3 regions of the Actinomadura sp. 7K534 genome follow, and region 1 is predicted to be linked to each of the others. Evidence: riboswitches for the same ligand, from Rfam matches in the RefSeq annotation. Region 1 holds a riboswitch; each other region holds the start of a gene.
What was found. Region 1 has a riboswitch for cobalamin ahead of metE (5-methyltetrahydropteroyltriglutamate--homocysteine S-methyltransferase). Riboswitches for the same ligand answer to the same signal wherever they lie in the genome.
Positions count from the first base shown of each region.

Region 1 (2,193 bases):
CCCGGCGCGGCGGTCGGCGCGGACCCGGCGGATCTCGGGGGTCTGCGGGAACGAGCCGATGGTGGTCGTGGCGAGTTCGGGCAGGCCGAGCGCGTCCCGCTGGGCGGCGAACCGGGTGCCGCGGTCGCCGCGCCGCGCGTCGCCGATCGAGTCCAGCCGCTCGCGGACGCCCCGGTCGATCCCCGCGGCCGCCGGGGTCTCCGCAGTGCGCTGCGGTGTCTCCGCCGCGGCCGGGACGTCCTCGCTGAGGGCCCGTCCGACCGCGATGACCTCGGCGACCTTCTGCCGGGCGAACGCGAGCCGTCCCCGGACGTCCGGGTCCAGCGCGGTCTCGGCCTCCAGGTCGATCGGGACGTGCAGCAGCGAGCAGGACGTGCTGACCACCAGCTGATCGACGAGCCCGAGCAGCGAGGCGCACGTCGCCCTGGCCCGCCGCTGATCGGCGCGCCACACGTTGCGGCCGTCCACCACGCCCGCGACGAGCGTCTTGCGCGGGAGGCCGCCGACGGAGGCGAGGACGTCGAGGTTGCCGGGACCGGCGACGAAGTCCAGCCCGACCGCCTCGACGCGGCTGCGGGCCAGCCGCTGCAACGCGGCGGCGCCGATCGTCCCGAAGTACGTCGCGACCATCAGGCGGGGCCTGCTGGTCAGCCGCCCGAGCCGCGTGTAGGCGCGGGCGAGGGCGTCGATCTCCTCCTCGGTGCGGTCGGCGACGAGGGCTGGCTCGTCCAGCTGCACCCACGCCGCCCCCGACCCCGCCAGGCGCTCCAGGACCTCGGCGTACACGTCGACGAGCCCGTCGAGGAGGTCGAGCGGCCGGAAGCCCTCCGGCGCGTCCGGGGCGGGCTTCGCCAGCAGCAGGTACGTGAGCGGCCCGACGAGCACCGGACGCGTCTCGATGCCGAGCGCCTTGGCCTCCCGGTATTCGGCCAGCGGCTTCGCGGCGGCGCCCTCGGCCAACCGGAACCGGGTGTCCGGCCCCAGCTCGGGGACGATGTAGTGGTAGTTCGTGTCGAACCACTTGGTCATTTCGAGCGGCGGGACGTCCTGCACGCCCCGCGCCATGGCGAAGTAGCGGTCGAGCCCGGTCAGCTGCCGGTACCGGTCGGGGACCGCGTCGACCAGCACGCTCGTGTCGAGGACCTGGTCGTAGAAGGAGAACGTGTTCGACGGGATCGCGTCCAGGCCCGCGTCGCGCAGCTCGTTCCAGCCCGCCGCGCGCAGGTCGGCGCCGGTCTTGGCGAGCGCGTCGGCGCCGGCGCGTCCCGCCCAGTAGTCCTCGGTGGCGAACTTCAACTCCCGGCGCGCCCCGATCCGGGGGTATCCGAGAATCGTGGTCTTCATGGCTGTGCTCATGGCGGCTTCCCTCGCTGTGCCACAGGGGCGGCCCGCAAGAAGGGAGTGCGCACGATGCCGTGCCGCAGACCTTCCCGCGAGGCCGCCGACCGCCGTGTACCGGCCGGTACACGGGCGGAGGCAGGTCTTCGGACTCGCGGGCACCGCCTCTCCCGAGGCGTCCTACTGGCCGTCGCTTCCCAGGCCGCGCGGGCCCAGTGCGTGATGACGGCGGTCGTTCCCGCTCACCGCTGCGGGGCAGTCCCGGATTCGCACCGGGTTCCCTCTTACGACACCCGCGTCCTCGCTGGACCCGGGTGAACCATCCGCACGAAGAAGTCTAACCCCGGCATCCCGACCCGCTAGTCGAAGCGCGCGTGGGACGCGGTCGCGGGCGTGCTGAACGTCTCGGCGAGGTGCATCGTCGCCCCGGCGGCGACCCGCCACCCGTAGGGCCCGCTGGGACGCCAGAGCTCGACGATCGAGCAGTTCGGAACGTCGTAAAGCCCCTGGAAGTCGCGGAAGGCCCGCATCGCGGCGGCGTCGGGCTCGGTGACCCCGCTCAGCAGCGACCACACCACCGCCTTCGTGAAGACGCCGTGCGTGAACACCGCCACCGGCCCGTCCGCCGGACGTTCGGCCAGGCGGTCGAGGAAGGCGCGGGCGCGCGTGATCAGCGCCTGGAACGACTCCCCGTCGTGGCCGTGGACGTAGGCCGGGTCGAGCCGCCGCCAGTAGTCGTCGGCGAAGGGCCGCCGCTGCTCACCGGTGGTCTGCGGGCCGTGCAGCCGTCCCAGGAAGGTGAACTCCTGGACGGGCCACTCCTCGTGCGGCACCTCGGGGAACCGCTCCATGGTC
Region 1 covers NZ_SMKB01000125.1:8,035-10,227, forward strand. The annotation lists gene metE (5-methyltetrahydropteroyltriglutamate--homocysteine S-methyltransferase) at 1-1,344, opposite strand, end outside; cobalamin riboswitch at 1,458-1,677, opposite strand; gene E1266_RS22840 (histidine phosphatase family protein) at 1,698-2,193, opposite strand, start outside.

Region 2 (2,193 bases), on a different contig from region 1:
GTTGGCGGTGACGTGCGCGGACGCGGCCGTGGCCAGCCCCGTGACCGATATGGCGGCGAGGGAGGCCACCGCGCCCGCGCGGCGGGCATGCGGAATGAAGGACATGACGGAACTCCGTTCGAGTCGTACGGGGGAGACACGGGAGCGCCGTGCTGCGGCGTCCCGGTGACGTACGGCGCTCAGCTGTGGGCGAGCGCCCTCGAACGGATCGGTGGACCCCGCCGGACGACCTGGTGCCGCAGCACCCGGCCGGTGGCGGTGACGGCGGCGGCCGCCGGTGTCAGCGGAGTACGCCGCGGCGGCGCCGCCGGTTCAATGGTGAGGAGGGCGATGAGCAGCCGGATCGGGCGGTCCGCCGCGGCGGCGACGCGCCGGGCCAGCGACCACGCGGCCCGCTCGCCGCGCCGCAGCCACCACGCCGCGACCATGGCGGCCGCGGTGTGCGCGAGCGTCATCGCCGGGCCGTCCGCGCCGTGCGCGACCGGGACCATGACGTCCGGCCCGTGTGTCATCGCGCCGTGCGCCGCCGGGTGGTGGACGGGGCCGGACGCCGCCGTGAACAGGGTGTGCAGCGCGAACTGCCCGCCGAGGAGCCCGCCCAGGATCGTCGCCAGCGAGCGCTCGTGGCCCGCCAGCACCAGGGTCACGCCGAGGACGAGGAAGAAGCCCGCTGCGGCCGACCAGGCCGGGACCGTCCCCGCGGCCAGCACGTGCCCGGTGACGGCCAGGGTGACGCACACGGTGGCGAACACCACCGCGCGAGCGGGCCGGAACACCGGGTTCGGGGCAGGCGGGGACATGGCGCCACCATCCTCCCACCCGGGTCGGCGGCCGCGCAGCCGACCCCGTCATATCTTTCAGACACGCCCAACATCTTGGGGTTGCGCAAAGATCGCCAACTAGATGTAGGGTTCAATCCCGTGCTGGTTCGCCCCCGCCGTCCGCGGCGGGGGCGACGTGAGAGGGAACCCGGTGCGAATCCGGGACTGCCCCGCAGCGGTGAGCGGGAACGACCGCCGTCATCGAGCACTGGGCCGCACGGCCCGGGAAGCGACGGCCAGTAGGACGCCTCGGAAGAGGCGGCGCCCGCGAGTCCGAAGACCTGCCCGCACGTCGTTCGTCCAGGCCTCGCGGGTGGGCTCGGGACGGAGCGCGGTGCGCCCCGGCGGGCGGCTCGCGTCCCGTTCGCATGCCTCCGTGAGGCGGTCTGCGAGGGGAGAAGAGCACGTGACACAGGATCTGGCCGCGCCGCCCACGGCGTTCGCGGAGATCGCCGCCGAGGTCGAGGCCGCCTGCGAGGCGATACCCGGTGCCGACGCGGAACGGGTGCTGGCCGCCGTCCGGCCCGGCGACGGCGCGGACGCGGCAGCGCTGCGGGACCTCGCGATCGGCGAGGCGGGCGCCCTGGTCCCCGCCGAACCCGGGTACTCCAGGGTCGCCGCGCGGCTCCTCGGCGCCCGCATCCGGGCGGAGGCCGCGGCCGCGGGCGTCCGGACGTTCGGCGAGTCGGTCGCCGCCGCGCACCGCGAGGGCCTGCTGGCGGACGCGCCCGCCGCGTTCGTCGCCGCCCACGCGCCCGCGCTCGACGCGCTCATCGACGAGACGGCCGACGACCGCTTCGAGTACTTCGGCCTCCGCACCCTGTACGACCGGTACCTGCTGAGGCATCCGCGGACGCGGCTCGTCCTTGAGCGCCCCCAGCACTTCCTGCTGCGCGTAGCGTGCGGTCTCGCCGACACGTACGACGAGGCGGCCGAGCTGTACGGGCTGCTCAGCACGCTGTCGTACCTGCCCAGCTCGCCGACGCTGTTCAACTCGGCCGCGCGCCGCCCCCAGCTGTCGTCCTGCTTCCTCCTCGACTCGCCGCGCGACGAGCTGGAGTCGATCTACGAGCGGTACGCGCAGGTGGCGCGGCTGAGCAAGTACGCGGGCGGCATCGGGATCTCGTGGACGAAGGTGCGGTCGCGGGGCTCGCTGATCCGCGGCACCAACGGGCACTCCAACGGGATCGTCCCGTGGCTGCGCACGCTCGACGCGTCCGTCGCCGCCGTCAACCAGGGCGGGCGCCGCAAGGGGGCCGCGTGCGTGTACCTGGAGCCGTGGCACGCCGACGTCGAGGAGTTCCTCGAACTGCGCGACAACACCGGCGAGGACGCGCGCCGCACCCACAACCTCAACCTCGCGAACTGGATC
Region 2 covers NZ_SMKB01000207.1:3,331-5,523, reverse strand. The annotation lists gene E1266_RS29075 (YcnI family protein) at 1-105, opposite strand, end outside; gene E1266_RS29070 (hypothetical protein) at 180-800, opposite strand; cobalamin riboswitch at 908-1,125, shown strand; gene E1266_RS29065 (ribonucleoside-diphosphate reductase subunit alpha) at 1,228-2,193, shown strand, end outside.
Region 2: another riboswitch for cobalamin. It lies ahead of E1266_RS29065 (ribonucleoside-diphosphate reductase subunit alpha); the one in region 1 lies ahead of metE (5-methyltetrahydropteroyltriglutamate--homocysteine S-methyltransferase).

Region 3 (2,193 bases), on a different contig from region 1:
CCGCCATCAGCGCCCTCGGCACGCGCAACTGGAACAGGACGTTCTCGTCGATGACACCGAGGCCGCTGTCGACGTGCACGAACGGCAGCCGGTCGGCCAGCGCCTTCAGCACCCCGCCGACCGGCAGCCCGGCCGCCCCGACCAGCACTCCCGCCAGCAGGGTCGCCGCCAGCAGCGCCGCCGCGACCACGAGCGAGACTGGCCGCAGCCTGGCCTGCCCGGCCGGGAGGACGGGACGCCTCGGGACGTCCGCGGGGACGTCCGGAGACGTCCCCGCGGACGCGCGGCGAAGCTTGGGACTCACGGCCGGACGTCCAGTGCGGTGATCACTGGACCTTCTGCACCGCGGCGCCGATCGCCTTGACGAACTCGGGCAGGCGGGGACCCCATCGGGAGGCGATGGCGTCGTCGAGCTCGACCACGCCGCCGTTCTTCACCGCGCCCAGATCCGACCAGCCGGGGCGCTTGGCGATGGTCCCGGCGTTCTGGCCGCAGCACTTGGTGTCGGCGAGGAAGATCAGGTCGGGGTCCTGCTTGAGGAGGAACTCGCGCGACAGCTGCGGGTACCCGCTGCTCGCCTCGTCCGCCTCGTCGGCGATGTTGCGGAGTCCGAACAGCCCGTAGACCTGGCCGACGAACGTCTTGGACGTCACCGAGTGCAGCTGGTTGTCGAGCTCGTGGTAGTACGTGAGGCCCTTGGCCTTGGACGATGCGTCGACCGTCTCCTTGATGCTCGCCTGCATGTCCGTGACGAGCTTCTCCGCCTCGTCGGAGTGCCCGGTGGCGAGCCCGAGGTCGCGGATCTCGTCGTAGGCCTCGTCCAGGTTGTTGGCCGCCGGCTCCAGCAGGACGGGGATCTTCACCTTCTCCAGCGCCTTGACGATGCCGTTCAGGTCGTCGGACACGACGACGAGGTCCGGCCTGTACTCGATGACCGCCTCGGCGTTCGGCTTGAAGCCCGACAGCTTCGTCTTGGGCGCGTTCGGGGGATGGTCGGAGTAGTCGTCCACCGCCACCACCTGCGGCCCGGCGCCGATCGCGAACAGCGTCTCGGTGTGCGCGGGGGACAGCGACACGATGCGCTCGGGCTTGGCCGGGACGGTCACCGCCCCGTTGGCGGCCTGCACCGTGACGGTCTTGGCGCCGGACGTCGCGTCACCGGAGGTATCGGTGCCGCCACCGCATCCGGTGGCGAGCGCGGCGACGAGCGCCATCACCGCGCCGAGGGAACGGACGGGTCTCACAGGAGCCTCCTGGCTACAGGGAAGCCGCGGCCCGCACATGACGGATCGCCCTTCCACGAGGTCGAAAATCGTCGGCGCGCTAGGAGGCGACCTGGCTCGGCCCACTCAGCGTGGGCTCCACAGTTGCGGGACAGCGCCGGATTTCCACCGGACTTCGCTCCTGGCGCGCAGCATCGCAACGCTATCAGGCAGCAAGTCCCCCTAAACTCCGACATCCCCTCGCCTTGACCGTCCGGTGCTGGGGACGGCGGGATGGGGCACGAAGTGCGACTGCGGCGGTTGTGGGGTTCACCCGCCGGTGTTCGGCGGATGGCGCGATGAGGTCAGCCGGCCATGTAGGACGTGAGGAACTTCCTGGTCCGGCCGCGGTTCTCGCCGGGGATGTACTCGGCGGCGACGAAATCGGTGACGCCCGCTGCCGCCAGTTCCTCCAGCTTGGCCGCGACCTCGTCCTCGTCCCCGACGATGGCCAGGTCGGCGGGGCCGTCCACGCCTTCGCGGTCCATCATCGCCCGGTAGGACGGCAGCATCCCGTACATCTCGAAGGTCTGGCCCGCCTGCTCCCGTGCCTGGTCGACGTCGTCCGTGACGCACACCGGCAGGACGCACACCACCCGTGGGTCCGGTCGTCCCGCCGCCTTGGCGGCCGCGGTGATGGTCGGCGCGATGTGCTCGCGGACGGTGACGGGACCGGTCATCCACAGCACGGTGCCGTCCGTCCTTTCCGCCGCCAGCTTGAGCATCTTGGGGCCGAGTGCTGCGAGCAGCACTGGTACCCGTCCTTCGTTGGGAACGGAGAGGCCGATGTTGCCCTGCAGGGTTTCGCCCTTGAACGAGGCGGCGTCGCCCTCAAGCAGCGGCAACAGGACCGACAAGTACTCGTCCATGTGGCGCACAGGCCGGGCGAAGTCGTACCCGTACATGTCCTCGATGACGATCTTGTGGGACA
Region 3 covers NZ_SMKB01000152.1:762-2,954, reverse strand. The annotation lists gene E1266_RS25225 (iron ABC transporter permease) at 1-208, opposite strand, end outside; gene E1266_RS25220 (ABC transporter substrate-binding protein) at 327-1,244, opposite strand; cobalamin riboswitch at 1,315-1,437, opposite strand; gene E1266_RS25215 (LLM class F420-dependent oxidoreductase) at 1,568-2,193, opposite strand, start outside.
Region 3: another riboswitch for cobalamin. It lies ahead of E1266_RS25220 (ABC transporter substrate-binding protein); the one in region 1 lies ahead of metE (5-methyltetrahydropteroyltriglutamate--homocysteine S-methyltransferase).